Regions from separate parts of the Comamonas koreensis genome, predicted to be linked through region 2. Evidence: predicted binding sites of a transcription regulator. Region 2 holds the regulator's gene; each other region holds the start of a gene.

Region 1 (7,103 bases), 360 kb from region 2:
GGTTTACTCATAGTCAAACTCCGCCCGGTACTCATCCGGGTTGATGCCTTCGGCGCGCAGCGGCTCCACCAGGCGAAAGCGCGTGACCTTGGCCGATGCGGTGATATAGCCTTTGATGACCCACTCGCGGGTGACAGGGCTGCGCGCCTCCTGGGCCAGCTGTTCGATGATGCGCGTGGTCTTGCGCCGGGCCAGCATGCGAAAGAACGCCGGTACATGGGCGAGCAGGCGCTGGAGCAGGTCCTCGGCATCGGCGGTCCATTCGCCTTGCTTGGGCAGCTCGGGCACAAAGCCCCATTCGTCTTCTGTCAAGGCGCGCCACAGCACGATGGCATGGCCATCGGCATCGCTCACGCAGGCCATTTCTTCGAGTTCAGGGGTGCGCATCGGCGCATAGCGTGAGGTGCTGCCTGCCGCCAGCAGGCTTTGGTAGGCCTGGGCCACATCGGCCACCTGCAGGCGCAGGCTCGTCTGCGACTCCACCTTGGGCACCTGCAGCAACCGCAGCAGAGCGCTGCCGGTGTCGATATCGACATAGCCCTCGCCGCTGCGCGCAGCGGCAAAGCCGATCACATCGCGCCAGAGATGCGTGGCCTTTTCCAGATCGCTGCAGGGAAGGACAAGGTGGCTGATTCCAAAAAACATGGCATACGCTGTGAACAATAAGAGCGCCGATGATAGCGGCCTGCGTGCCGTATCGATCAGAACTGATCGATGCGTACATGCGAGGCGCCACCCACTCGCAGTTGTCTTGGTGACAGGCGAGGCGGCCAAGGCGAGTCAGGATGGGCGAAGATTCCCGGCTAGAAAAAGCCTGCGCAGCGCATCGGCACTTTCTGCCACAGCGCCTGCTGCTCTTGAGGAGACCCACCCCATGACCCCCCATGCGTTTGCCACTACCGCCGCATTGGCCATTGCCGCCAGCTTGGCCGCCGCTGCCATGCCAGCAGCCGCTGCCTACCCGGACAAGCCCATCAAACTGATCGTTCCGTTCCCACCGGGTCAGGCCACCGATATCTTTGCCCGCGCGCTCGCCGAGAAACTGGGCCAAAAGCTGGGCCAGCCGCTGGTGGTAGAGAACAAGGCCGGCGCGGGCAGCAATATTGGCTCCGAGCAGGTCGTCCGCAGCGCCGCCGACGGCTATACCTTGTTGGTCGCGGGCAGTGCAATGGCAGTCAACCAGACGCTCTACAAAAAGGTGAACTTTGACCCCCGAGTGGACCTGGTCGGCATCAGCTTGATCGCCAAGGTGCCGCTTGTCTTTCTGGCCAACCCGGCCAGCGGCATCAAGAGCATGAACGACCTGGTGGCCAGGGCGCGGGCCGAGCCGGGCAAGCTGAGCTATGCCAGCGCCGGTATTGGCGGCACCCAGCACTTGAGCGCGGAGATGGTCAAGGCCCGTGCTTCGCTGCAGATCGAACATATTCCCTACAAGGGCAGCGGCCCGGCCCAGGCGGATTTTCTGGGCAACCAGGTGCCGTTGATGGTCGACTCAGTCACAGCCGCGCTGGCCAATATCCAGGCTGGCAAGGCCGTGCCGCTGGGGATGACGTCAGCCACACGCTCCAGCCAGTTGCCCCAGGTGCCAACGATTGCTGAATCCGGCCTGCCGGAGTTCAAGGGCTTTGAGGCGGTCGGTTGGCTGGGCCTGATGGCCCCCAAGGACACGCCCAAAGCCATCGTCGACAAGCTGAACCAAGAGACGGTGGCCATCCTCAACAGCCCCGAGATGCAGAAGTTCATTCTCGACCGGGGCTCCGAGCCCGCGCCGACCAGTGGCCCGGAGATGGACCGCTTTGTCGCCAGCGAAATTGCCGAATGGGGCAAAGCGGTCAAGCAGTCGGGCGCGACCGTAGAGTAGGGCGTCGCCATCGGCCTCGCCGGCCAGTGCAGGCCGGTTCGCAGTCAGAATCCTTACGGGCTGCCGACCATGTCACCCATGCGTCCCCGTGCCTGGGAGCGCTTTTCTACACTCTTTGTCGCCTATAGACTGAAATGGAGACAAAGAGATGGTGTTGACGCGCAGAAGCATGCTGCAAGCGGGGGCTGCCACGGCAGCTGGTGCATGGATGGGGGCGGGCGCATCGCTGGCCCATGCCAGCAAGACCTTTCCCACCCGGGCGATCAAGCTGGTGGTGGCTTTTCCGGCCGGCGGCCCCACGGATCTGACGATGCGCCAGCTCGCTGAGAACGCCGCCAAGGTGCTGGGCCAGCCGATTGTCGTGGAAAACCGCCCGGGTGCGGCAGGATCTCTGCCCGCTACCCAGTTGCAGAACACCGCAGCGGACGGCTACACCATCGCCCAGCTGCCGATGAGCGTGATGCGCCTGCCCTTTACCACCGGCCTCAAATGGAACCCGGTGGAGGACCTGAGCTACATCATCAATGTCACCGGCTATGCGTTCTGCATGGTGGCCAGCACCCAGTCCGGGCTCAAGAGCTGGCAGGACGTGGTGGCCTGGGCCAAGGCCAATCCTGGCAAGCTCACGCTGGGCAATACCGGCACCTACACCTCGCCCCATGTCACCTCGGCCATCATTGCGCAGCAGCTGGGCCTGGATGTCGTGCATGTACCGTACAAGGGCTCGTCGGAGCTGATGCGCGCCACGATGGCGGGTGAGGTGATGGTCGCGGCCGACACCAGCGCCGTGATCCCCTATGTGGACCAGGGCCGCATGGTCGCCTTGAACGTCTGGACCGAAAAGCGCCTGCCGACCTTGCCCAACACCCCCACCTTGATCGAGCTGGGCCTGCCGACCACGCAGTACTCGCCCTTTGGCCTGGTGGGCCCCAAGGGCATGCCCGCCGATGTGCAAGCGGCCTTGCACAAGGCCTTCAAGGAAGCGATGGAGATGGAAAGCTACCAGGCCATGCTGCAGCGCTTTGAGATGCTGCCCATCTACATGAACAGCGCCGACTACAAAAAGTTTGCCGCCGAGTCCACCGTCAAGGAAAAGGCCGTTCTGGCCAAGCTGGGGCCGCAGGCTTGATGGGGCTGTGATGGCTGTCTGGGGGCAGTTTTCCTGAAAGCTGTATTTATATACAGTATTTGCAGAAAACTACTCCGGTCTGAATAGCGCCGCCATGCGTCCCGGAGGGGCGCGCTCCCAAGGAGGATCACTCCCATCTTGGTGAACGCGAGGAGATTTTGCTAGAATACTGTACATATACACAGTATTTATGCAAACCCTCACCAAACTCCAGATCCTGGCCGATGCCGCCAAATACGATGCCAGCTGCGCGTCGAGCGGCAGCAAGCCCCGCAACTCCCTGGGCCGCAAGGGGATGGGCTCGACCGAGGGCATGGGCATCTGCCACAGCTATACGCCCGATGGCCGCTGCGTGTCACTGCTCAAGATTCTGCTGACCAATTTCTGCATCTACGACTGCCGCTACTGCATCAACCGCAAAAGCTCCAATGTGCAGCGTGCCCGCTTTAGCGCGGCAGAGGTGGTGGGCCTGACCTTGGACTTTTACCGCCGTAACTGCATAGAGGGCCTGTTTTTGTCCAGCGGCATCATCCAGTCGTCGGACTACACGATGGAGCAATTGGTGGAGGTGGCGCGCAGCCTGCGCGAGGACCATGATTTTCGCGGCTATATCCACCTGAAGACGATTCCGGATGCTGCCCCTGAGTTGCTCGCCATGGCAGGCCGCTATGCCGACCGGCTCAGCATCAATATCGAGCTGCCCACCCAGCAGGGCCTGCAGCAGTTGGCGCCCGAGAAGGATGCCGTAGGTATTGCCGCGGCCATGCACCAGGTGGCCGAACATATCGAGCTGGCCCGGCAGCAGACGCAAGACCAGCAGGGCAGCAAGCTGGTATCGCTGCCCCGCCAGCGCCAGGCAGCCCGGGCCGCAGCGCCCAGCTATGCGCCCGCTGGCCAAAGCACACAGATGATAGTGGGCGCCGACAGTGCCAATGACGCCACCATCTTGCGCACCAGCAGCGCGCTCTACACCGGCCAGCGCCTGCGCCGCGTCTACTACTCGGCCTTCAGCCCCATCCCCGATGCATCGTCCGATCTGCCGCTGCAGGCGCCGCCGCTGATCCGCGAGCACCGGCTCTACCAGGCCGATTGGCTGATGCGCTTCTACGGTTTCAGCCCTGCCGAGATCACTGCGCCAGCCGCCGGCGGCATGCTCGATCTGGAGCTGGACCCCAAGCTCGCCTGGGCGCTGTCGCAGCGCCAGCATTTCCCGGTGGACCTGAACCGTGCGGCCAAGGCATGGCTGCTGCGGGTGCCGGGCTTGGGCGTAGGCAGTGTCGAGCGCCTGCTCGCTGCCCGCCGGGTGCGCCGGCTGCGGCTGGCCGATCTGCAGCAGCTGCGCGTTGCCACCAGCAAGGTGCTGCCTTTTGTCGAGTTGGATGACTACCACCCGCCGCTGGCCATGCTCGACAGTCTCAGCTTGCGCCAACAGCTGCTGGCCCAGATGGGGCAGGGCGCGGTGCAGCGCCGGCACAGCGGTATGCAGTTGGCGGCTGCCGCGCAGATGGCGCTGTTTTGAGGAGGCCCGGCATGCAGGCAGAGAACGACAGCTTGACCGTAATGTTGGAAGCACCGGACGACTTTGCCGGCTTTCGCCAAGCGGCGCGGGTATTGCTGGCCCTGGGCGCAGCGCCCGAGGTGGTGCATTGGCGCTGGACGGATGAACTGTCCACCCAGGCCGAGGATGGTGATTTGTTTGCGGATGCTGGGGCAGCCGACGCTGGGGCAGCCCATGCTGCGGCTGCCGGTGCTTGGGTTGCCGATGCGCCGGCCCGCGTTATTACCCCCGATGCGTTGGACCGTTTGACCATTGCACCCGGCCAGCCGGTGCATATCCGCAAACCCCAGCTGGCTGTGCTGCGCCATGCCTGCTGCCACCGCAACCCGGGCCGCTTTATGCTGTGCTACCGCTGGTTGTGGCGGCTGCAGTGCATGCCCAGCCTGGCAGGCGATGCGCTCGATGCCGATTGGCGCGAGATCGAACGCCTGGCCCGTGCGGTGGGGCGAGAGATCCACAAGATGCATGCCTTTGTGCGCTTTCGGCCCGCGCAGGACGAGAAGGGCGCACCGTTGCATGTGGCCTGGTTCGAGCCCGAGCACCACATCGTGCGCGCGGCCTCGGGCTTTTTTAGGGAGCGCTTTAGCAATATGCGCTGGGCGATTCTGACGCCAGGCTGCAGCGTGCTCTGGGACCAGGAATGCCTGCAATGGGGGCCTGGCGCCACGCAAGCCCAGGCACCGGGCCCCGATGCGGGCGAGGCGCTGTGGTTGGCCTATTACCAATCGACCTTCAACCCGGCGCGGCTCAAGGAGCAGGCCATGCTGCGCGAAATGCCGCGCCGCTACTGGAAGAACCTGCCCGAGACGCAGCTGATCAGCGGCCTGGTCGCAGGCGCACGCAGCCGCACCGGGCTGATGCTGGCGGCGCAACCAGCAGCGGAGCGCGCCTGATCAGCCCTGCGGATCTGCAAGATCAGTGCAGCGAAACGTCTTCGCGGCGCACATGGTCATTGGCCGTGCCCGTGGGGCGGCTGGACCAGTAACCGGCCAGCAGCGAGCCAGAGATGTTGTGCCAGACCGAGAAAATGGCGCCCGGCAGCGCGGCCATGGGGCTGAAGAACTTGGCGCCCAGGCTGGCTGCCAGGCCCGAGTTCTGCATGCCCACCTCAATGGCCAGGGTACGGCAGACCGATTTGTCAAAGCCCAGCAGGCGACCGCCCCAGTAGCCACCCAGGTAGCCGATCAGGTTGTGCGCAATGACGCCCGCCAGCACGACGCCGCCGACGGTAGCAATGCGGTCACGGCTCAAGGCCACCACGGTGGAGAGCACCAACAAGATCGCCACCATCGATACGAGCGGCAGCAGGCGCTCTACGCGCTTGATCTGCGCATGCCAGAAATGGTTCAGCAGCAGGCCCAGGCCAATGGGCAGCAGCACGATCTGCGCAATTTCCATCAAAAGCGCGCTGACCGGCACGTCGATCGAGGCCGAGATATACAGGCGCGCGAGCAGCGGCGTGGCCACAATCCCCACCAGGGTCGACAGCGCACTGATCGTCACTGACAGCGCCACATCGCCTTTGGATAGAAAAATCATCACATTCGAAGAGGTGCCACTGGCCACGCTGCCCACCAGCACCATGCCTGCGGTCAGCTCGGGCGGCATGTTCAGCGCCTTGGCAATCAGCCAGGCCGCTAGCGGCATGATGAGGTAGTGCAGGAACAGACCCGCCGCAATCGGGGCCGGGCGCTGCAGCACGCGGCTGAAATCGGCCACGCGCAGGGTCACGCCCATCGCAAACATGATCAGCATCAGCAGCTGGGCAATATGGGGCTTGAAGCCCAGGAAGGCCGAGGGCGCGCTGTAGGCGATCAGCGCCATCACAGCCGCCCAGACGGGGAAAAGACGGGTCAACAAGGCAAGCACGGATATATCCAGACCAAAAACGGGCCCCAGGTTGTGCGGAGGGACAAATCCGGATGCACAGGGGCCAAAAAGCAGGGAGTGGCTGATGCGTGGTCGCGGCTGCGCTGTCACGCTCGTCCGCCGGGCAAGGTGCCCGACCAGGGATAGCGGACCGGGGCAGCAAAAGGGCGGTGAACGCGGCGCTACCGGTGGGTAGCGGGCAGGCGCTGGGAGCTTGTGGCTGGCCGCATCAGAGCCGCGATCATACGGTTACGGCTGCAACTGGTTGGGGCGGGCGGCGGGGTGGCATCACTGCGCAGTCGGATATTGGCGCGCACTGCCTGGCGGTGCTGGGGCAGGTGCGGGCACCGGGCTTGCCAGTGCAGCTTACCGATGGGATGCTGGCATCTTTTGTACCCACCGCATGCTACGTTCCAAATAGCACGCTTGGGCGCCAATGCAGGGCTGGGTGCTCGGCACACCTGCCTGGTAAAAAGAGCGGCTCATGCGGCCTGCATTGTAGGACTGAAGGCTTTTTGTGCCCAGCGCCGGCATGCTGTGGTGGCAATCGGCAGATCATCCAGTAAAGTTGTTGAGATTGGTTAACGATCTGATGCATAAGTGCAACAAGGTGCCTGGGCACCACGCTGGTGCATCCCCTGCCTCGCAGTGCCTGCCACGGTCTGGCTTTTGAAGCTGGCCACGTC
Region 2 (7,103 bases):
CGAGGCGCTGACCCTGGTCTCGCACAACCATGTGCCCGACGCCGTCTGGGAGGCCGTGCGCCCCCACTTCACGGATGCCGAGCTGATGGAGCTGACGGCAGTGATCACCTCGATCAACAGCTGGAACCGCTTTGCGATTGCCTTTCGCAAGATGCCGGTTTAAGAAGCTAGCTCCCGGCGTGGCGCAAGACGGCCTATGAAAGTCCTGGTTCTGGGCGGCTGCAAGCTGCTGGGCGCGAAGGTGGTCAGCAATCTGCGGCAGCTGGGCTACCCGGTGGTTGCGGATGTGGACCCCAGGCTGCCAGCTGCGCTGCATGGCGCCCAGGTGCTGATTGATGTGCGCGAGCCACCTGTGATGGAGACGGCCGATGCGCTGGCGAGCTGGGCGAGCATATGCCGCCAGCTAAATGCCGCCATCGCCGCTGCAGCAGTGGCGCACCATATTGCGCTGTCGGCCTTGGGGGTGCAGCGCTTGCAGCACAGCGGCTACTACCAGGCGCTGGCGCTGCGAGAGCAGCTGATCCAGGCAGGCAGCACGCCTTATACGGTGCTGCGTGCCGCACCCCTGTACGAAAGTCTGGCACGGCTGGCACAGGGCAGCCCTGCCGGTACGGCGCTGACCATGCCCGTAGCGCGTATGCAGGCGATGGCCGCAGAGGACCTGGCGATGTTGGTGGCCGATGCCGCGCTGGCGCAGCCGTTGGATGGCTGCATGGAGGTGGCCGGGCCCCAGAAGATGGCGATGGCCGACTGGATGCAGCAGTACCTGCGCTTGCGCGGCGACCCGCGGGAAGTGCTGGGCGATGCCCACGCTCTGTATCGGGGGGCGTTGCTGGACGGTGACAGCTTGCTGCCCACGGGACCCGCTCGCCTGGGGCGGACCACGCTGGCGGCCTGGGTCTGCAAATGCAGTGCGGCTTGATGCCCCAGGCATTGGCTGGACACCGGGGTGTGATTATTTTCAAACGATTGGACGACTGATGACCCGTACCTTGCTCTTGAACTGTGGCCCCCATGGCCAGGCCAGCCATGGCTACCAACTGGCGGCCGATATGCTCGCCGAGTTGGGCCTGGCGCAGCAGCCGCTGCGCGAGCGCGACTTGGTGGCCACCCCGATACCGCCGATCAGCCGCGACTATGCGCTGGCGATCACCGCCAATGCGAGCGCGGATGCACCGGCGCTGGCCTGGTCCGAAACGCTGATCAAGGAGTTGGAAGACAGCGATCTGCTGATGATTCTGACCCCCATGCACAACTTTGCGGTGCCGGCCACGCTCAAGCTCTGGCTGGACCATGTGATCCGCATCCACCGCAGCTTTGCATCCACGCCTGAAGGGAAGATCGGCCTGATGAAAGACCGGCCCACCTTGGTGTTGGTGAGCTCGGGCGGCTTCCACACGGGCCCCCGGGCCCGGCAGGAAGATTTTCTGACGCCTTACTTGCGCTATGCGCTGGCCTCCATCGGCATCCGCAATGTGCATTTTGTATTGCTGCAAGGCCTGGTATTTGGCCCCGATGCCGTCGCCGCTGCGGTGGATAGCGCAAGAGATACCTTGCGGGAGCAGCTGGCGCCCTTCAAGCAGCAGGCGCTGGAGGTGGTCGCTGCTGCGCGCTGACAGCACGCGTAGCTGGTGCAAGTGGGCAGCAGGGAGCGATGGCTGACAGCGCGGGGTGCCCAGCGCATGGGCCTTGCACCACCAAGGCCTGGCCTGGACGGCAGGGAGGGGTGCTGCTGGACTGGGCAGGTCTGTACTGCCGTTGCACCTGTCTTGCATGTTGCCCAGACTATCTCAGCGTCGTTCTGGAAACCCTCCGGTAGGCTGTTGCCTGGCTGCTCACACCTAGCCGGCCGCACCTAGCCGGCCGCACCTAGCCGGCCGCACCTAGCCGGCCGCACCTAGCGGCAATCGGGTCTGCCTGCGGCAAGATGCCGCGCCGGGGACGCTGAGCCCCATGCGCAAACCTTCGGCTAGTCTGGCCCTGTTTGCGGCGTTCAACGCATGCTGGGGGCCAGACTTGATCCCCGCCCTGGGCGGCGGCTTAGACCGCGTGCAGATGTTCCAGCCGCTCCAGGCGCTCGAGCTCGGCACAGATATCGGCCATGCTGCCCGACATGGCCCAGCGCATACCTTTTTGGCGGTGCAGGCTGGCCGGTTGGGCCCAGTACATCTTGATGGGCGCATCATTGGCGGCCTGGGCGCTGCAGCGCTGCACCGACAGGAAGGGGCGGGTGTGGGACTGCGCAGCTGCTGAGAGGCGACGGCGCGCAGCGGGTTTGCGCGGCAGGCGGATGCGGTCGATGGGGCGCTGCACTGGTGCACCATCGGCAGGCGAGTCAACGCGGGGCGTGTCCATGCAGGAGGTATCCGCGCCTGACGTATCCACGCTGGACTGAGCTACCGGGCCATCGAGCAAGCTCAGCTGCTGGGCGGCGCCGCGCTGTACAGCGGCAGAGGACGCGGTGGCAAAGCAGTGCACCTGGGCGGCCAGTTGGCCGTCATTGGCGGCGCCATGGCCGGGGCGGCGGCGGTTGCTGCGCACAATGGCACGCTGGATGGACTGGAACCAGGGCAGGCCGGCGACGAGGGAAAAAGGCGCAAGCGCGCGCAATGCATCTGCTACAAGCATAGGAGACTCCTTGGTATACGGGTAACAGCAGGATTGCGCAGGGCGAGCGCATCCCCCAGGGCTGTGGGCCAAGAGCCCACAACGCCCGCTACCTGGGGTTGCGCAGAAAAGGGAGGGCCGAGGGGGCCGCTAGGCCTAGTTCAGCATCGTGTTGCGGATCAGGCCCACGGCAATGCCTTCGATCTCAAAGGGCTCGCCGGGCTGCACGATGATGGGCAGGTAATCCGGGTTTTCGGCCAGCAGTTCAATGCCGTCCTTGGTGCGCTGGAGGCGCTTGACGGTGACATCATCGCCCAGGCGCGCCACGATGATCTGGCCGTTGCGGGCCTCGCGCGTGGCTTTGACGGCCAGCAGATCGCCATCGATGATGCCGACATCGCGCATCGACATGCCGCGCACCTTGAGCAGGTAATCGGGCTGCTGCTGGAACAGGCCGCCCTCCACGGTATAGGTTTGGTCGACATGCTCTTGCGCCAGGATGGGCGAGCCGGCCGAGACGCGGCCAATCAGCGGCAGGGCCAGCTGGGCGAGCTCTTGCACCACACGGCCCAGGCCGGCCGTGGCATTGGACACGCCTGCCAGCGGCGACGAAAAGCGCGTGCCACGTGCGGCATTGATAGAGCGCACAGTATCGCTTTGCAGGCGAATCCCCCGGGAGGTGCCGCTGACCAGCTCGATCACGCCCTTGCGGGCCAGCGCCTTGAGATGGTCTTCTGCCGAATTGGCCGATTTGAAGCCCAGTTTGCTGGCAATCTCGGCGCGCGTTGGCGGGGCGCCGGTGCGCGAAATGGCGGTCTGGATCAGGTCCAGAATTTCTTGTTGGCGCGCGGTCAGTTTGGGATGGTCTCGCATAAGATCTCCGTGTGATCTGCGGTGCCGGGCAGAAGCAAAGCCACTGTGCATCCCAACACCTGTATATCAATCCAGTACCTGTATTTTTAACCAGTTTTTTGCAGGAGGCAAGCCTTGCAGCCAAAAATTTTGATCATCGGCACCGGCGGCACCATTGCCGGCATGGCTGATGACGCCGAGAAACCCGGCCAATACCGCGCGGCCCAGCTGTCCATCGCGGCCTTGCTGGCGGGCGTGAGCGGTATTGAGACTGCGGCGGCAGGCCCGCTGGATGCGGTGCAGATAGCGCAAATTGATAGCAAGGACATGAATGACGAGGTCTGGCATGCGCTGCTCAAGCGCTGCGATGCGGCCATGCACGATGAGACCGTGCGTGCTGTTGTTATCACCCACGGAACCGATACGCTCGAAGAGACTGCCTGGTTCCTGCATTGCGCTTTAGGGCGCCTGGCCAAGCCCGTGGTGCTGACCTGTGCCATGCGCCCGGCCAATGCCTTGATGCCCGATGGCCCGCAGAACCTGAAGGACGCCGTGGCCGCCGCTGCGGCGTTGGCTGCGGATGGCCAGCCGCTGCTGCGCGAGGTCGTGGCCGTGACGGGCGGCGGCGAGCTGCACAGCGCGCGCTGGCTGCAAAAGGTGCATCCGCACCGTTTGCTGGCCTTTTCATCGGGCGAGCAGGGGCCCCTGGGCTGGGTGGATGGCGTGACCGTGCGCCTGCGCCAGGGCTATGCCTCGCCGGCACCAGGCGCAGCGGATGGCTACACCGGCAGCCAGTGGCTGGCCGCCTTGCCTGCCCCCGCCAGCCAGCCCTGGCCCTGGGTGGAGATCGTGACCAGCCATGCCGGTATGCGCCCCGGGCTGGTGGACGCCCTGCACGCCCAGGGCATCGACGGTCTGGTGGTGGCAACCACCGGCAATGGCACCGTGCATGAGCTGCTTCTGGAGGCGATAGCGCGCGCACGCCAGCAAGGTCTGCCGGTATGGCGCAGCAGCCGCTGCAGCGATGGTGTGATCAGCGATGCGGTGTTGCCTGGAGTGGCCGATTTGGAAAAGGACTTGGCGGTGGCCTTGACGCCCTACAAATGCCGGGTCAGCTTGCAACTGGCGCTGGCGCAGGTCCAAGCCAAGGCCTAAAGCAGCCGCCGCATGCCGGTCTGCTGATGGCATGAGCAGGCATTAAAAAAGCCACTGTCGCAAGACAGTGGCTGTGCGGATAAGTCTGAGCGACTTATCAGGCCTGCAGCGCGGCAATGGCGCGCTGCGTGATCTCTTCGACCGAGCCCATGCCGCTGATGGCGCGGTACTTGGGGGCGGCGGCCGGGTCTTGGGCGGCCCAGCTGCTGTAGTAGTCCACCAAGGGGCGGGTCTGGTTGCTGTACACATCCAGGCGCTTCTTGACGGTTTCCTCCTTGTCGTCTTCGCGCTGCACCAGGGGCTCGCCGGTCACATCGTCCAGGCCTTCAGTCTTGGGCGGGTTGAACTTGACGTGGTAGGTACGGCCGGAAGCGGGGTGGCTGCGGCGGCCGCTCATGCGCTCGATGATGGCCTCAAACGGCACATCGATCTCCAGCACATAGTCGAGCTTGACACCGGCGGCCTTCATCGCGTCGGCCTGGGGGATGGTTCGGGGGAAGCCGTCAAACAGGAAGCCATTGGCGCAGTCGGCCTGGGCGATACGTTCCTTGACCAGATTGATGATCAGATCGTCACTGACCAGCTGGCCGGCGTCCATCACGGCCTTGGCTTGCAAGCCCAGCGGCGTGCCAGCCTTGACGGCAGCACGCAGCATGTCGCCGGTGGAAATCTGGGGAATACCGTATTTTTGGCAGATGAAGGCAGCTTGCGTACCTTTGCCGGCGCCGGGTGCTCCCAAAAGAATTAATTTCATGACGGTCCTTGGAGAATAAAAAACTTGCACGGCAAAAGCGGGCACTAAAGCCCGCTTTTACACAAAAAAACTGGGCTTGAGCATATCACGCATCAGGGGATTGTCAGCGAACTGGCACCAATACCGTGTCTCGGCTGCGCGAGACAGGCATGCTGCGCCTTTTAGCTTACGGTGCGCTTGCATCGGTGGCCGTCGCGGTGCAGGGTAGGCACGCGGGTTACATCACCGCGCCCAGCAGCTGGCGCACGCGCACCAGGTCTTCGGGCGTATCGACGCCCGAGCCAGGGATCTGCCGCGTCACATGCACGGCGATGCGGTGGCCATGCCAGATCGCGCGCAGCTGCTCGAGCATCTCGATTTGCTCGGTCGGGGCCTGGCTGAGCGTAGGGAAAGTATGCAAAAACTGGGCGCGGTAGCTGTAGATGCCCATATGGTGCAGCGGCGCAAAACCGGGCGTGCCGGTGGTGCCGGGGTTCTTCCACCAGGCCATATTCACAAAATCACGGCCCCAGGGGATGGGCGCACGGCTGAAATAGCTGGCCAGGCCCTGTGCATCGAGCACCACCTTGACGACATTGGGGCTGAGCAGCGACTCCAGATCAGCAATCGGGTGCGCGACCGTGCCCATGCTGGCCTCGGGCCGGTCGCTGAGCAGCGCCGCGACCGCATCGATCAGCGCCGGCGCGATCAAGGGCTCGTCGCCTTGCACATTGACCACGATGTCATCGCCGCCCAATTGCAGCACATTGCAGGCCTCGGCCAGGCGGTCGCTGCCACTGGGGTGCTTGGGCGAGGTCATCACCGCTTGCACACCATGCTTTTTGCAGGCGTCGATGATGCGCTCGTCATCTGCAGCCACCACCACGCGCTGGGCGGCGCTCTCCTGCGCGCGTTTGGCCACGCGCACCACCATGGGCAGGCCGGCGATATCGACCAGGGGCTTGTTGGGCAGGCGCGAGGAGGCCATGCGCGAAGGAATCAAGACAGTAAACGGCGCGGGTGCGTATGCCATGGTGCTAAAGGAGAGGAGAGTGAAGCCAACTTAAATTGTAGCGAGGAGGGTGGCCGGCGAGGTGCGGCCGGCTAGGTGCGGCCGGCCAGGCGCTGCCAGCGAGGTGTAGCCGACTAGGTGCGGCCGGCCAGGTGCGCCCAGCTAGTCGCCGCCGGCCAGGCCCGACAGCCACAAGCCACCTACCCAGGCAGTCGCCGCTGCTGCGGCGCCCGCGCTCAGGGTGCAGGCTTGACAGGCGTATTGGTCTCGTTGCTGCCAAACAGAATGGCCTCGATGGGGCGCAGTTTCTTGGCGTCGATCACCTCGCGCAGCTTGGGCAGGACGGCGACCAGGCCGTCGTAGCCCTGGGCTTTTTCCAGTTGCAGCTGCAGCCGAAAGCCTTTGAGCCCCAGGCCGCTGACCAATTGGCTGGCAGCGGCATAGGCCTTGATATAGCGCTCGCTGGGGTTGCTGATGGCAGCAGTTGCATTGCTGGCTGCGGTCTGCGCGGCAACTGGGGCGGCTGCAGCAGCGGGTGGCGGCGTGGTCGCAGGGTCGGTCAGGTTGTCAATGATGGCACTGGCGCTCGCGGGCAATTGGCCTGCGTCGCTGGGGCGCAAAAGCTCCAGCAGGCCTTGCTGCAGCAGCTGCTTGATGTCTTCGAGCACCTGCAGCTGTCCACCTGCCGAGGGCGCCAGCGCCATCACCTGTTCAATGCTTTTTTGCCCATCAAACATGATGAAG
Region 3 (7,103 bases), 1.4 Mb from region 2:
CAGCACGGCCACCGCCCGGCCAATGCCCGAGTCGCCGCCGGTGATGACCGCCGTCTTGCCCTCGAGCTTGCCGCTGCCCCGGTAGTTGTCTGCCAGGTAGAGCGGTTGCAGATCGAGCGCTTTCTCATGCCCGGGCTTGGCCAGCTTTTTGCCAGGCATCGGCGGTGTGGGTACCTCGTGGCCGGGGCCGGGTGCGGTCTTTTTACGGGTTTTATCGTCCTTGCTGCTCTTGGCTTTTTTGGACGCCTTGGCCCGAGCGTCATTTTGGCTTTGCGCATGCTGGATGCGCTGCTGTGCAGCCACCACTTCCTCGACCGAGCGCTTTTCTGCCGCAGGCTTCTTGCTGGCGCTCTTTTTGGACTTGCTGGTGGATGGGCTCATGCTGAAACTCCTTGGATCTTGAACTCTAAAAGAATGAAACGACATACCGCAGCGGCACACCGCTGCTACATCAATCTCGACCGCCCTACATGCGCTTACCCGCTGACAAGCTTGTCCGACATACGGCCGTCGCAGCGCGCAGTACAAACAAGGCAGAAAGGAGGCCGCCATGCCAACCCCTACTACGCCCCCTCAACCGCCGGTGGCGCCACCGCCGCCGGATCTGCCCAAGCCCGAGCCCATTGATCCGCCGGACAGCACCTTGCCGATCGAGGAACCTGGGCATGAACCACCGGTGAAAGATCCGGAACCCGTCTAAACGGGCAACGCAACAGGCCAGTACACCACCCGGTGGCTGGCCTGTTTTACATCCTCAGTTTTTCTTGGCAGCGGCATTGCGCTTGCGGGTAGCCGCCGCCTTTTTGGCCGATGCGGAGCGCGCTTCGGGGCTGCGGCTGGCTGCGGCTTTTCTGGCCGCTGCCGAGCGCGCGGCTGCGAGCTGCGACCCCGGCCCTGTGGCCTTGCCCCGGCCCGATCCGGAGCGCTTGCCGCCGCCGGTAGCCTTGTTCACCGTGGCCCAGGCGCGTGCAGCGGCTTCGTCTTCCGACACGCCTTTTTTCTCGTAGCTTTTCTCGATATGGCGGGCCATGCGTTTTTGCTTATCGGTATAAGCGGATTTATCTCCTTGGGGCATCACAAATCTCCTTGGGTGCTGCGTTGAGGCGGGGTGGCTCAGGGTGGATGGGGGTTACTGCGATGGATCACCATCGGCAGGCGGGCCTCCACCACCGGGCTGGGGCTTCTTGGGGGTGGTGGGGACTGGCTTTTGCGCTTGTGGTGTAGCCAGCGCAAGGTTTGCAGGGGGCAGATGGCGCATGGGGGTTCTCCGAGGGCTGAGTCAATGCTTTCAGCCTAGCCCTGGCGCAAGGCGCTGCCTGTCAGAAAAACGCTTTGCTGCCGCTTGTTCCGCTTTACACAGGGCGTAACGGCGATGCGCGTACCTTTGCGCGCTCCCCAGGCCTACACAGCGCAGCCATAGCGCTTGCAACACTGGGCTTTTGCATGCGCTGTCTATGCCGCAGCAGGAGAACGACCATGCCCCAGCCCTACGACCCCAGCCAATCGCATACCCAGCCCCCTATCCCGGGCCAGCCCCAGCCGGCGCCTGGTGAGCCGGGCACGTATGAGCCCAGCCCTTTGCATCCCTACCCGGGCAACCCGCAGCATCCCTACCCAAGCGAGCCGGTGCACCCCTACCCAGGCAACCCCGAGCACCCCTACCCCGGCACGCAGCCAGAGCCAGCGCCCGATACGACGACGAGCCAGTCAATGTGAGTGAATGCAGCGCTTGAGCGCCTGCGGTCTTATTTCTGCGTTGCCTGCAGGAGATCCAGCCGGCGCTGCACCTGCTCGGCAAGCGCCGTATCGCCCAGCTCCCGCGCTAGGCGCTGCTGGTTGATCAGCCAGGCCATCACGGCACGGCGCCAGCCCTGGGCCGAAGCGGTGTCCACCGCCTGGGTGACGACCGCCATCGGCACCGGCCCGCGCGCCGCCAACACCCCGGCAGCGACCAGGCGCGAGAGCGGGTCCTCTATCGCCGCCAGCGCAGCGGCTGCCTGCGCAGGCGCCAGCGGCGCCACCGCCTGCTGGGCCTTGGGCAGCAGCGCCACATCCCCGGCAGCCAGCTGGCCCTGCAGATAGCGCGCATAGGCCTGTTCGGCATCGGCGGCATCCTGGGCCACGGCCTCAAAGCCTGTGCAAGGGGCGGCATCCAAGGCAGCCACCTGCGCAGCGCAGCGCGCCAGCTCCAGCCGGGCCAGCAGATCGGGCCGTGCGGTGCGGCTTACCTCATCGCGTGCACGCCGCCATTCGGCATCGGCCACCCGGCTGTTGCCCGACAGGTAGGCATCGGTCGCGCGCTCGGCAGCGCCTTGTTCGTTGATCGCCCAGTCGGGCGCCTTCTTGCCGCTGGCGCAGCCGCCCAGCACAGCGGCAGCCAGCAGTGCGGCGGCCAGGCGGGTGGTGATGGCAATCATGGCGCTCATGGCAGTCGCACCTCGGCATCCTTTTTGGCAAACGGCCATTTGCGGTTCAGCTCGGTCAGCATGCCTTCCACCTTGCGCAAGTTGGCTTCCACATCGGCACGCAAATCACCCAGCTGGTGGGTGGCATCCTTTGCATTGGCGCCCACGGCCTGGGCCTCCACCAGCACCGCATCCACCTTCTTCAGGCTGCCGCGCACATCGCCCAGCACGGCATTGAGCTGCTGCACCGTGGCGCGCACTTCGGGCATCACGCCATCGGCCCCAAACACCTGCTTGTCGGCATTCTTGGCCAGGCCGTCCAGCCGCGCCAGCAGCTGGTTGGTGCGGTCCAGGGTCTGCGATATCTTGCGCGCCTCGGCGTCGCCGCCCATGACCACGCCCAGCGCGCCGCTGGGGCCGTTGAGCTTGGTGCTCAGGTCACGCAGCTGCTCCAGGGTGCCGCCCAAGGCCGAGCCAGCGGAGGTCATCATGTTCAGGTTCTCCAGCAGCTGGCGGGCATTGCTCATCAGCTGGGGTAGCTCGGCCGTCGCATCGCCCGACAGCACCGCGCGCACAGCGCCGTCCTCCAGCTGCGGGTCGTCCAGAATGCCCGAGTAGGCCTTGATCGTCGTGCCGCCCACCAGGCCCTTGACCAAGGTGAACACGCTGCTGCTACGCAGCCAGTGTGCATCTTTCTCGGGCACATCCACATGGATGCGCACCGTGCCATCGGGCGCCAGCTCGATCTTGCTGACCTTGCCGATCGCAAAGCCGGAGAAGGTCATGTCCAGCCCAATGGAGACGCCTTCGGAGTCATCGGCCGTCAGGATCAGCGACTGCTTGGGCTCAAACACGCCGCGCGCATACATCAGGTAGAAGGCCGAGCCCAGGATCAGCAGCAAGGTAAACAGCAGCAATGCCCCGGCCTTGCGCTCCAGGTGCGGCACCGGCGCCAGGCCGTCTACCGCCACACCATCGACCACGGCCATACGCCGCGCAGAGGCGGCAGAAGACGGCGGCGCGGGGCGGTCGGCAGAGTCGTGGGGTTCTGGTATTTGCATGTACCGCGATCTTACCCGGCTGGCTGCCCGCTTCAAAACAAAGCTGCAATGGGTTGTTTTGAAAGGCAGACACTCACTTTCCAGCCCAGTCGCCCGCTGCTTGCCCGTCGCTTGTTACACATCGCAGCCGCGCAAGCTCTTATACTGTACATATATACAGTTATTTGCCATGCCTAAACTCGATGCCCTGTCCCTGCCGCCCACGGTGGCCGCCCAGCTCTGGCGCGGCGACCACCTGGTGCGCGCGCCGATGGCGGGCATCCCCACTGGGTGGGATGCGCTGGATGCCGAGCTGCCTGGCAAAGGCTGGCCCAGCCAGGGCCTGACGGAGGTGCTGCAGCCCCAGGCGGGCACCTTGGAATGGCGCCTGACCGGCATGGCCCTGCAGCAGTGCCCAGCGCACAAACCTGTCATCGCACTGGGCCCGCCGCTGCCGCCCCATGCCAGCGGGCTGGCGCAAAGCGGCCTGGCGCCTGGGCAGCTGGTCTGGATCCACGGCAGCCGCCCGCAAGACCAGCTCTGGGCGCTGGAGCAGCTGCTCCGGGCCAATGCCGCAGCCGCCCTGCTGGCCTGGCTGCCCCAGGTGCAGCCCGAGCAGATACGCCGCCTGCAGATCAGCGCCCAGCAGTTTGAAGGCCTGGTGTTTGTGTTCCGGCCCGAGAGCAGCCGGCACCAGGCCTCGGCGGCGCCACTGCGCCTCTTGGTGCGCAGCAGCCAGCCCTGGTCGCTGCAGCTGGAGCTGCTCAAACGCCGGGGCCCTGTGCACGAGGGCACGCTGGAGCTGCCCGCCGTGCCGCCCAGCCTGCAAGCCGTGCTGCCCGCGCGCCTGTGGCCCGGCACCGTGCCGCAGCCAGCCACCCTTCCTTCCACCAACTCGACCCGAGCCATCCTCTTGCCAGACCATGACAGCGATCTGGGCCGCCCTGCTGCCCCAACTCCCCCACCCCGCCGCCAGCGCGCGCCCCAGTCCAGCCTGCAGCACTGAGGCCACCCCAGCCGCGCCCGCCACGCCCACGGCCCAGATGCAAGGCCTGGCACTGTGGGCGCAGCAGTTCACGCCGCGCCTGGCCTGCGTGCCCTCGGACAGTGTGTTTGGCGATGCCCTGGTGCTGGAGCTCTCGGCCAGCGAACGCCTGTTTGGCGGCCGCCAGCAACTGGCCCGGCGCCTGTTGCGCGAGAGCCGGCAGCTGGGCGTGCAGGCCATCAGCTGGGCCCCCACCAGCCTGGCGGCCATTGCGCTGGCGCGCTGCGGCATCCGCCACGGCATGGGCCAGCCGCTGCCCCAGATGCTGGCGCCCCTGCCCTTGCAGGCCATCGATGCAGTGGCCCGCCATGCCGAGCTGCTGAGCCAGCTGGGCTGCCAGAGCCTGGGCGCCGTGCATGCGCTGCCCCGGGGCGCGCTGGCCCGGCGCATGGATACGGACATCCTGAAAGCCCTTGACCAGGCCCATGGCCTGCTGCCCGACCGCTACCCCTGGATCCAGTTGCCCGCCCGCTTTGATGCCCGGCTGGAGCTGCCCATGCGCATCGACCAGGCAGATGCGCTGATGCACGGCGCGCGCCAGCTGCTGCTGCAGCTGTGCGGCTGGCTGGCGGCGCAGCGGGCGGGCGTACGCAGCTTTCGGCTGTGCTGGTGCCATGATGCGATGCGCTCCCGCCATGTAGGCGATGGCGGTGAGCTGACCATCCACACCGCCAGCACCACGCGCGATCTGCAGCACCTGTGCCGCCTGCTGCAAGAGCACCTGGCCCATGTGCAGCTGCAAGCCCCTGTCGGCGAGCTGCGCCTGCATGCCGATGCCCCCGAAGCGTTGCAAGAGCGCAGTGCCAGCCTGCTGCCCGACAAAACCGCCGATGGCGAAAGCCTGGAGCAGGTGCTCGAACGCATCACCGCCCGCCTGGGCGAAGACCAGGTGCAGCGCCCGCTGCTGCGGCCCGACCACCGCCCCGAGTGGCAGGTGCAGTGGCTGCCCGCGCAGCCAGCCGGCAAGGCCAAGGCCGCCCCGCCCGCTGCACAGCCCCATTCACGGCTGCATGCACCGCTGCATGTGCCGCCCCTTGCGCAGCCCAGCTTCTTGCTGCCCACCCCCCTGCAACTGCTGCAGGACAGCCAGAGCCGGCCGCTCTACCACGGCCCCTTGCAGCTGCTGCTGGGCCCGCAGCGCATCGAAGGCGGCTGGTGGCACCGCAGCCCTGGTTTTTTGCCGGCGGCCGACTCGGATGGCGACACCCACATCGATGAGGCGGCCCCCGGCAGCGATCACAGCGATCACCGCAAAGATCCGCCCCAACCCGCCCCCATCACCCAAACCGCCCACACCGCGCTGCGTGATTACTGGGTCGCCCACAGCCCGCATGCCGGCTTGCTGTGGATCTTCCACACCCGCTTGTCCGCCAACAGCGGCGCCTGGTTTCTGCATGGCCGCTTTGCCTGAGCAGCGCCGCACCCGTCTAGAGCCATGGCCACGCGTCCCAAACTCTCCATCCCCCACTACGCCGAGCTGTGGTGCCTGAGCAATTTCAGCTTTCTGCGCGGCGCCAGCCACCCGCATGAGCTGGTCGACCGCGCCCATACCCAAGGCTACCGCGCGCTGGCCCTGACCGATGAATGCTCGCTCGCCGGCATCGTGCGCGCCCATGTCGCAGCGCGTGACTGCGGGCTGCCGCTGATCGTGGGCGCGCAGTTTGAGGTGCAGCCCAGCGATGCGGCCGCGCCCGCCTTCACCCTGGTGGCACTGGCCTGCAACCTGCATGGCTATGGCAACCTCTGCGCCCTCATCACCCAACTGCGGCGCAAATCGCCCAAGGGCAGCTATGCGCTGGCGCAATCGGCCATCCACCCACGCGCGCTGCAAGACTGCCTGCTGCTGCTGGCCCCCAGCCGCCAGGCCAGCCCGGCGCAAACCCAGGCCCAGGCCGCCTGGCTGCAGCAGCACTTTGCCGGCCGCTGCTGGCTGGCCGTGCAGCTCGATCGCAGCCTGGGCGACGAGGCCTGGCTGGCGCAGATGCGCGCGGCGGGCAGCAGCAGTGGCGTACCGCTGGTGGCCGCTGGCAATGTGCACATGCATGTGCGCTCGCGCAAGCCCATGCAGGATGTGCTGACCGCCATCCGCCTGCGCCGCCCGCTGACCGACTGCGGCTACGCGCTGCAGCCCAATGCCGAGCAGCACCTGCGCAGCCGGCTGCGGCTGGCGCAGATGTACCCGCCCGATCTGCTAGGCGCCACCCTGGACATTGCCGCGCGTTGCCAGTTCTCGCTGACCGAGCTGCGCTACCAGTACCCCGACGAGGTGGTGCCGCCCCAGCTCACACCAGCGGCCTATCTGCGCCAGCTCAGCTACGAAGGGGCGGCCCGCCGCTGGCCGCAAGGCACGCCGCCGCAGGTGCAGGCCACCTTGGAAAAAGAGCTGGCCCTTATCTCCGAGCTGCAGTACGAGCACTACTTTTTGACCGTCTACGACATCGTGCGCTTTGCCCGCAGCAAGGACATCCTCTGCCAGGGCCGGGGCTCGGCCGCCAACTCGGCGGTCTGCTTTTGCCTGGGCATCACCGAGGTCGATCCGGACAAGACCCGGGTGCTGTTCGAGCGCTTTATCAGCAAGGAGCGCAACGAGCCGCCCGATATCGATGTCGACTT
Region 4 (7,103 bases), 1.3 Mb from region 2:
AGGCCCAGGATGGGGGTGTTGCCCGAGCCAATGCCCTTCATCAGTGGCGAATCCTGGTTGGCGCTGCTTTCCACCGCCAGCTTGCCTGCAGGCGTCACTGTCAGCCAGGCCCAGCCGCTGCCAAAACGGCTCAGTGCCGCCTTGGTGAAGGCATCCTTGAAGGCGTCAAAACCACCCAGGTCGGCATCGATGGCCTGGGCCACATCGCCTTGGGGCAGGCCACCGCCGCTGGGCGACATCACTTCCCAGAACAGGCTGTGGTTGGCGTGGCCGCCGCCGTTGTTGCGCACGGGCAGGCGCAGCTTCTCGGGCAGCGATTCCACCTGGGCCACCAACGCTTCGATGGACAGGTTGGCAAACTCCGTGCCTTCAACCGCCGCATTGAGGTTGTTCACATAGGTCTGGTGGTGCTTGCTGTAATGGATCTCCATCGTCTGGGCGTCAATATTGGGCTCCAGGGCATCGTAGGCATAGGCCAGCTTGGGCAGGGTATAGGACATATCGTGTGTCAGTTGTTGAGTGGAGAACAGGGTGGTCAATGCCGGTGCGGCGGCTGTCAGTGCAGCAGCGTGCCCGGCGGCGGGTTGCCCGAAGGCATGGGAACGCTGTGGGCCTGCCGCTCCATCGCATCCTCGCGCTCGCGGGCGGCGCAGCGGTTGTGGTGCTCGGTCAAGGCGGCAAAGGTGTGGTGCAGGTGCTTGCAGGCGGCCGATCGCAGGTCGGCGCTGGCATGGTCGTCGCGCGTCAAGGCCAGCAGTTGGTGGTGGGCGCAGTTGATGCACTCGCCCGCTGATATCGGCTGGCTCAAGGTGTTGAAGCAGTCGGCCAGGTTCAGATGCGCGACCACAAAGGCGGCCAGGCGGTCATCGGCGCAGACCCCGGCCGGCGCATCGTGGAACAGCTGGTGCGCCACGCGTAGCGCATGCTCATGCCAGGCCAGCGCTTGCTCGGGGCGGTTGTCGCGGCTGGCTTCCACGCCGGTCTGGGTCAGGCGCTCCCATTCGCGCAGCAGCAGCGGGCCCGATACGGAGGACGGAAAACGCGAGCTCATGGCAGCTCCTTGGCGGGCACGCTGGCCGCCGTCATCACCCAGGCGTGCGAGGCCTTGGCGGTTTCTGTGGGGACAAAGCCCTGGGGGTCTTCCAGCAGGCAGGTGCTGCCCAGGCGCTTGCACTGGTCATGCTCGCGCCAGTAGCCGCCGTGGCTGATGCAGCCGGTCTGGCAGATCACCAGGTTGGTGGCATGCTGGCCCAGCTCTTGCAGATAGGCATCGGGTGGTGGCGGGGGCACGGCGGCCACTTCCATCGTCGCGGCCGGGTCCACACAGCGGCGCACGGCCGTGACGGCCGCCCGGTTGGCGATGGCCGACAGGTGCACCAGGCGGTCTTCGCGCTCCCAGATGAGGGCGCTGTCGCGCATGATGACCTGAGCCCGCAGCTGGGTGACCTGGGCGCGCAGCGCCTCGACTTCCGCGCGCAGTGCATCGACCTGGGCCGTGCAGCGCGCTTGCAGTGCAGCATAGTGGCGCAGCATCACACCGTGCTCCTGCACCAACGGATGGATGTCACTGTCTGGGTTTGGCACGGTTGGCTCGCCTCCACGGGATAAACGGAAAACACTTTGCTCGGCATCAAGGCAGCGTCAAATAAAAACATAATAAATGAGAATCGTTTCTATTCGCAAACTCATTTGTATATGGCCTGCCTGCAAGCAGTGGAATAGTGCAATCGGCTGCGCGAGCCTGACGGCCAGAAGGGGACATGGCGGCAAAGTTAAAATAGCTGTATAAAAATACAGATCGGCTATCACTCACCCACACCGCATCCGACCCCCATGCTGGCCCCCCACCGCTACTACTACCTGCACAACTTCGAGCGCGCGCTGCAGTGGCTGGGGCAGCGCTATGGCGATGTGCTGGACGCGCAGGAGCAGCAGTTTCTGGCGGACTTTGCCCAGGCCCCCATGCCGTCGCAGGCGCTGATGGTGCGCATGCTGATGCGGCGCGGGCCCTGGTTCCGCGCGGACAAGCTGGTCTACGACGAGATTCCCGATGTACATGCCGCCGCGCAGCCCTTGCTGGCACTGGGCTGGATCGATGCCGATGCCGATATGGCGTTGGCCGAGCTGTTTGCGCTGCACACCAAGCCCGAGCTGCTGCAGATCTTTGCCAATGCCGGCTTGGCGCGCTCGCTGCGCAAGGCGGACATGCTGGCCCAACTTGCGCAATGGGCTCAGCAGTCTGATCCAGGTACCGAGCAAGAAGCCCAAGAGCAGCTGCAGCCCTACCACCGCTGGCATCCGCAAGCCGAACATGCCGCCTGGCGCGTCACCGTCGGCGAGCTGGCCGAGGGCCTGCGCCTGATGTTCTTTGGCAATCTGCACCAGGACTGGTCAGAGTTTGTGCTGGCCGACCTGGGCATCTTCAAATACGAGACGGTGGCCTTTGATGCGCAGTCGCGCGCCTTCCAGACCCGCGCCGATGTGCAGGGCTACCGCCAGCTGCAGCAGTGGCGCCAGGCGGTGGATGAGGACGAAGACCGCCAGGCGCTGATGGACGCGTTGACCACCTGGCGCAGTGCCAACCCCTGGCTGCAGCAGCGCCATGCCAAGGTGCTGCTGCGCCTGGGCCAGGCCTGTGAGCGCAGCCAAAGCTGGGCGCTGGCCGAGCAGGCCTATGCTGCCAGCCCCTACCCGGGCGCACGCCACCGCCGCATGCGCGTGCTCGAACGCATGGAGCGCTTTGACGAGGCCCTGGCCTTGGCCAGCGCCGCTGCGCAGCAGCCCGAGAGCGATGAGGAAAGCCAGCGCCTGGCCCGCATGCTGCCGCGCTTGCGCCGCCACCTGGGCCAGCGCAGCGCCAGCCGCCGCGCGCTCAAACCCGAGGTGGCGCAGCTGCGTGAGGATGTGGCGCTGGACCGGGTGCTGCGCATGCCACGCATGCAACACGATCTGGCGGCGATGGATGCGCTGAGCGATGCCGCAGCGTTGGAGGCCGCCTTGCGCGCTGGCGACGCGATGAAAACCGCCGAGGTCACCGAAGGCCTGCGCCTGATGCCTGTGGAATACGCCTTGCGCGACCACTGGCACCGCGACGATGCGCCGGTGTTTTATGTCGAGAACGCGCTGGTCAACTCGCTGTTTGGCCTGCTGTGCTGGCCGGCGATTTTTGCGCCTTTGCCAGGGGCGTTTTTTCATCCGTTCCAGGCGGGGCCGGCCGATGTCTATGCGCCCGATTTTGTCGCGCGGCGTGCGGCGCTGTTTGAGGCTTGTCTGGCGACCTTGGACGACGGCAGCTACGCCGAGGTGATCCGCCAGCGCTTTGCCGACAAGGCTGGCCTGCAATCGCCCTTTGTGTTTTGGAGCACGTTGACGCAGGCGCTGCTGGACCATGCGCTGGCCTGCATACCGGCGGCCCACCTCCAACTGCTGTTCCAGCGCCTGCTCGGCAATCTGCAGGCCAACCGCACGGGCTTTCCGGACCTGGTGCGCTTTTGGCCGCAAGAGCGGCGCTACCAGCTGGTGGAGGTCAAAGGCCCGGGCGACAAGCTGCAGGACAACCAGATCCGCTGGCTGGAGTACTGCGCCGCCCATGGCATACCCGTGGGCGTCTGCCATGTGCAGTGGCGCGAGGCGGGCGCATGAGCTACACCGTGGCGGTGCGCGCCTTGTGCGAGTTCACCGCCCGCGCGGGCGACCTGGATTTGCGCTTTACGCCTGCGCCATCGGCGCTTGAAGGCATCGAAGGCCATGGCCTGGTGCGTGCCCGCCGGGGCGCCGGCTATGAGGCAGAACTGCGCCTGGCAGGCAGCTTTGAAGACCTGCAGGTACGCGGCCGCGCCGATGGCTTTGACCCGGCTCTGGGTCAGCTCGAGGAAATCAAGACCTACCGGGGCCAGATCGACAGCGTGCGCGACAACCACCGCGCCTTGCACTGGGCGCAGGCCAAGGTCTACGGCCACCTGCTGTGCCTGGAGCGGGGCCTGCCCCGCTTGAAGGTGGCGCTGGTCTACTTCAACGTCGGCACGCAGCAGGAGACGGTTCTGGCCGAGCCGTACAGCGCCGCCGAGCTGCAGGCGTTTTTTGAGCAGCAATGCCGCTTGTTTTTGGACTGGGCGCGCAGCGAGGCCGCGCACCGCAGCGCGCGGGATGCGGCGCTGGCGGCGCTGCGCTTTCCGTTTGCGCAGTTCCGCACCGGGCAGCGGGCGCTGTCGGTGGCGGTGTACCGCACGGCCCAGGCGGGCTTGCAGGCGGGCGGCGGCAGCTGTTTGATGGCGCAGGCGCCCACCGGCATTGGCAAGACCGTGGCCACCATCTTCCCCATGCTCAAGGCCAGTGCGCAAGAGGGGTTGGACAAGCTGTTTTTTCTGACCGCCAAGACCACAGGCCACCGGCTGGCCTTGCATGCGCTGGGCCTGTTGCAGACGGCGCTGCAGGGCCAGACGGGCGCGGTGCCGCTGCGCGTGGTCGACCTGCAGGCGCGCGACAAAAGCTGCGAGCACCCGGACAAGGCCTGCCATGGCGAATCCTGCCCGCTGGCCCAGGGCTTTTACGACCGCCTGCCCGCCGCCCGCGCCCAGGCCCTGGCGCAAGAGCCGATGCTGACGCCCGACAAGGTACGTACGCTGGCGCTGCAGCACCAGGTCTGCCCCTATTACCTGACCCAGGAGCTGGCGCGCTGGAGCGATGTGGTTGTGGGCGACTACCACTACTTTTACGACAGCGCCGCGATGCTGTATGCGCTGACCCAGGCCCACCAGTGGAAGGTGGGCGTGCTGGTGGACGAGGCCCACAACCTGCTCGAACGCGCGCGCCGCATGTACACGGCCGAGCTGCCGCAGCACACCTTGGCGGCGGCGCGCAAGGCGGCGGCCGGCCCGGTCAAGAAATCGCTGGATGCCTTGAACCGGCAATGGAACGCGCTGAACAAGGCCCAGCACGAGGGCGGGCAGGACTACCAGGTCTACGCCGAGCTGCCGCCCGGCCTGCTGGGTGCCGTGCAGCGCGCCGTGGCGGCCATTGCCCAGGCCCAAGGCGACAGCCCCATGCTGCCGGGCGACGCGGTGCTGGGCTTTTACCTGGAGGCGCTGTCCTGGCTGAACCTGGCCGAGCAGCTGGGGCCGCATGCGCTGTTTGATATCAGCCTATGGGGCAGTGCATCTGCCGGCCGGCGGGGGCCGATGTCCACGCTCTGCATCCGCAATGTCGTGCCCGCGCCGCACCTGGCCGCGCGCCATAGCGCCGCCTGCGCCACGGTGCTGTTCTCCGGCACCCTGGGGCCGCAGGCCTTCTACCAGGATCTTCTGGGCCTGCCACCTGCCACGCAGTGGGTCGATGTGCCCTCGCCCTTCCTGGCCGCACAGTTGCAGGTGCAGATTGCGGGCCATATCTCCACCCGCTACCAGGACCGGGCGCAGTCGCTCGTGCCGATTGCCGAAGTGGTGGCGGCGCAGTTTGCCCGCCAGCCGGGCAACTACCTGTGCTTTTTCAGCAGCTTTGATTATTTGCAGCGCGCGGCCGAATGCATGCAGCGCCTGCAGCCGCAGCTGCCGCTGTTCTGCCAGACCTCGGCCATGGACGATGCCGGGCGCGCCGCCTTTTTGGCGCGCTTTGACGAGGCCGGGCAGGGCATTGGCCTGGCCGTGCTGGGCGGGGCGTTTTCAGAAGGGGTGGACTTGCCGGGCAACCGGCTGATAGGCGCCTTTATTGCCACCCTGGGCCTGCCCCAGGTCAACCCCATCAACACGCATATGCAGCAGGCCATGGCCCAGCGCTTTGGCGCTGCCAAGGCCTATGACTACACCTACCTCTACCCGGGGCTGCGCAAGGTGGTGCAGGCGGCTGGGCGGGTGATTCGCAGTGAGGATGACCGGGGCGTGGTGGTGCTGATCGACGACCGCTTTCACCGCGCCCAGGTGCGCGCGCTGCTGCCTAGCTGGTGGCAGCCGCAACGGTGGTAGATTGGGGTTTCTCAGAGGAGAGCAGGGGTTTATGTACCAAATTTCCCATAGCATCAAACGCTGTAAGAAAATAGCTGCCTCTATGCCGATCCAAGCCTTTTCTCTCTCGCCCCTGCGCCCTGTGGCCGGGGCCGCTGCGCTGCTGTGCGCCCTGTCCGCCGCCGCGCAGACCGCACCAGCAACCCCCTCCACCGCTGAAACCCCCGCTGCCGAAGCCACCTTGCCGACCGTGTCGGTGCGCTCGGCCGTTGGCACGGCCGATCTGCTGCAACTGCCGGCATCGGCCAATGTGGTGGAGGGCAGCGAGCTGCAGGATCGGCAGATGCAGGTCAACCTGTCCGAAGCGCTGGGCAGCGTGCCGGGCCTGACGCTGAACAACCGTAACAACTACGCCCAGGACTTGCAGCTAAGCGTGCGCGGCTATGGCGCGCGCTCCACCTTTGGTGTGCGCGGCGTGCGCCTGTATGTCGACGGCATCCCCGCGACCATGCCCGATGGCCAGGGCCAGACCTCGAATGTCGATATCTCCAGTCTGGAGCGGGTGGAGGTGCTGCGCGGCCCGTATTCGGCGCTGTACGGCAATGCCTCGGGCGGTGTGCTGAGCTTTTACACCGAAGACCCGCAGGGCCCGCTGAAGCTGGAGACCGGCGTGAGCGTGGGCAGCGATGGCCAGCAGCGCTACAGCCTGAAGGCAAGCGGCCAGACCGATGGCGGCATGGGCTATGTGCTGAGCACCAGCCGCTTTATGACCGATGGCTACCGCGAGCACAGCGCCGCCGACCGCAACCTGCTCAATGCCAAGCTGGTGATTCCGCTGGCGCATGACGACAAGCTGACCCTGGTGGCCAACCACACCCGGGGCGATGCGCAGGACCCGCAGGGCCTGACCATGGCGCAGTGGCAGGCCGATCCGCGCCAGGCCAGCAGCGTGGCCGAGCAGTACAACACGCGCAAATCGCTGGAGCAGCAGCAGCTGGGCGCCACCTATGACCTGCGCATCAATGCCCAGCAAAGCCTGAGCCTGTCGGCCTACTACGGCCACCGCAGCATGCTGCAGTACCAGTCCATCCCCAAGGCGCCGCAGCTGGCGCCGGGCCATGCCGGCGGCGTGATCGACATGGCGCGCGACTATGCCGGCGCCCGCCT

The links. Region 2 encodes LexA, which represses DNA repair genes until DNA is damaged. Its sites were predicted from a motif close to ACTGTATNNNNATACAGT; they were not measured.
Region 1: F0Q04_RS13860 (putative DNA modification/repair radical SAM protein) is a predicted target of LexA. The motif match lies at 3,030-3,047, and genes of this name have one in related genera.
Region 3: imuA (translesion DNA synthesis-associated protein ImuA) is a predicted target of LexA. The motif match lies at 3,610-3,627, and genes of this name have one in related genera.
Region 4: F0Q04_RS06490 (VRR-NUC domain-containing protein) is a predicted target of LexA. The motif match lies at 1,781-1,798, and genes of this name have one in related genera.

What each region holds. Positions count from the first base shown of each region.
Region 1 is NZ_CP043575.1:3,055,230-3,062,332, reverse strand. Features, by position in the region: gene F0Q04_RS13875 (VOC family protein) at 4-645, opposite strand; gene F0Q04_RS13870 (tripartite tricarboxylate transporter substrate binding protein) at 941-1,861, shown strand; gene F0Q04_RS13865 (tripartite tricarboxylate transporter substrate binding protein) at 2,010-2,990, shown strand; gene F0Q04_RS13860 (putative DNA modification/repair radical SAM protein) at 3,181-4,509, shown strand; gene F0Q04_RS13855 (TIGR03915 family putative DNA repair protein) at 4,521-5,441, shown strand; gene panS (ketopantoate/pantoate/pantothenate transporter PanS) at 5,464-6,417, opposite strand.
Region 2 is NZ_CP043575.1:2,696,185-2,703,287, forward strand. Features, by position in the region: gene F0Q04_RS12115 (carboxymuconolactone decarboxylase family protein) at 1-163, shown strand, start outside; gene F0Q04_RS12120 (SDR family oxidoreductase) at 197-922, shown strand; gene F0Q04_RS12125 (FMN-dependent NADH-azoreductase) at 981-1,616, shown strand; gene F0Q04_RS12130 (hypothetical protein) at 2,041-2,628, opposite strand; gene lexA (transcriptional repressor LexA) at 2,764-3,480, opposite strand; gene F0Q04_RS12140 (asparaginase) at 3,595-4,614, shown strand; gene adk (adenylate kinase) at 4,712-5,368, opposite strand; gene kdsB (3-deoxy-manno-octulosonate cytidylyltransferase) at 5,586-6,380, opposite strand; gene F0Q04_RS12155 (hypothetical protein) at 6,596-7,103, opposite strand, start outside.
Region 3 is NZ_CP043575.1:4,114,433-4,121,535, forward strand. Features, by position in the region: gene F0Q04_RS18745 (SDR family oxidoreductase) at 1-381, opposite strand, end outside; gene F0Q04_RS18750 (hypothetical protein) at 551-700, shown strand; gene F0Q04_RS18755 (plasmid stabilization protein) at 755-1,075, opposite strand; gene F0Q04_RS24225 (hypothetical protein) at 1,130-1,258, opposite strand; gene F0Q04_RS18760 (hypothetical protein) at 1,477-1,716, shown strand; gene F0Q04_RS18765 (hypothetical protein) at 1,746-2,426, opposite strand; gene F0Q04_RS18770 (MlaD family protein) at 2,423-3,466, opposite strand; gene imuA (translesion DNA synthesis-associated protein ImuA) at 3,636-4,451, shown strand; gene F0Q04_RS18780 (Y-family DNA polymerase) at 4,369-5,901, shown strand; gene F0Q04_RS18785 (error-prone DNA polymerase) at 5,926-7,103, shown strand, end outside.
Region 4 is NZ_CP043575.1:1,430,332-1,437,434, forward strand. Features, by position in the region: gene F0Q04_RS06475 (superoxide dismutase) at 1-500, opposite strand, end outside; gene F0Q04_RS06480 (hypothetical protein) at 557-1,051, opposite strand; gene F0Q04_RS06485 (hypothetical protein) at 1,048-1,533, opposite strand; gene F0Q04_RS06490 (VRR-NUC domain-containing protein) at 1,834-3,642, shown strand; gene F0Q04_RS06495 (ATP-dependent DNA helicase) at 3,639-5,957, shown strand; gene F0Q04_RS06500 (TonB-dependent receptor family protein) at 6,040-7,103, shown strand, end outside.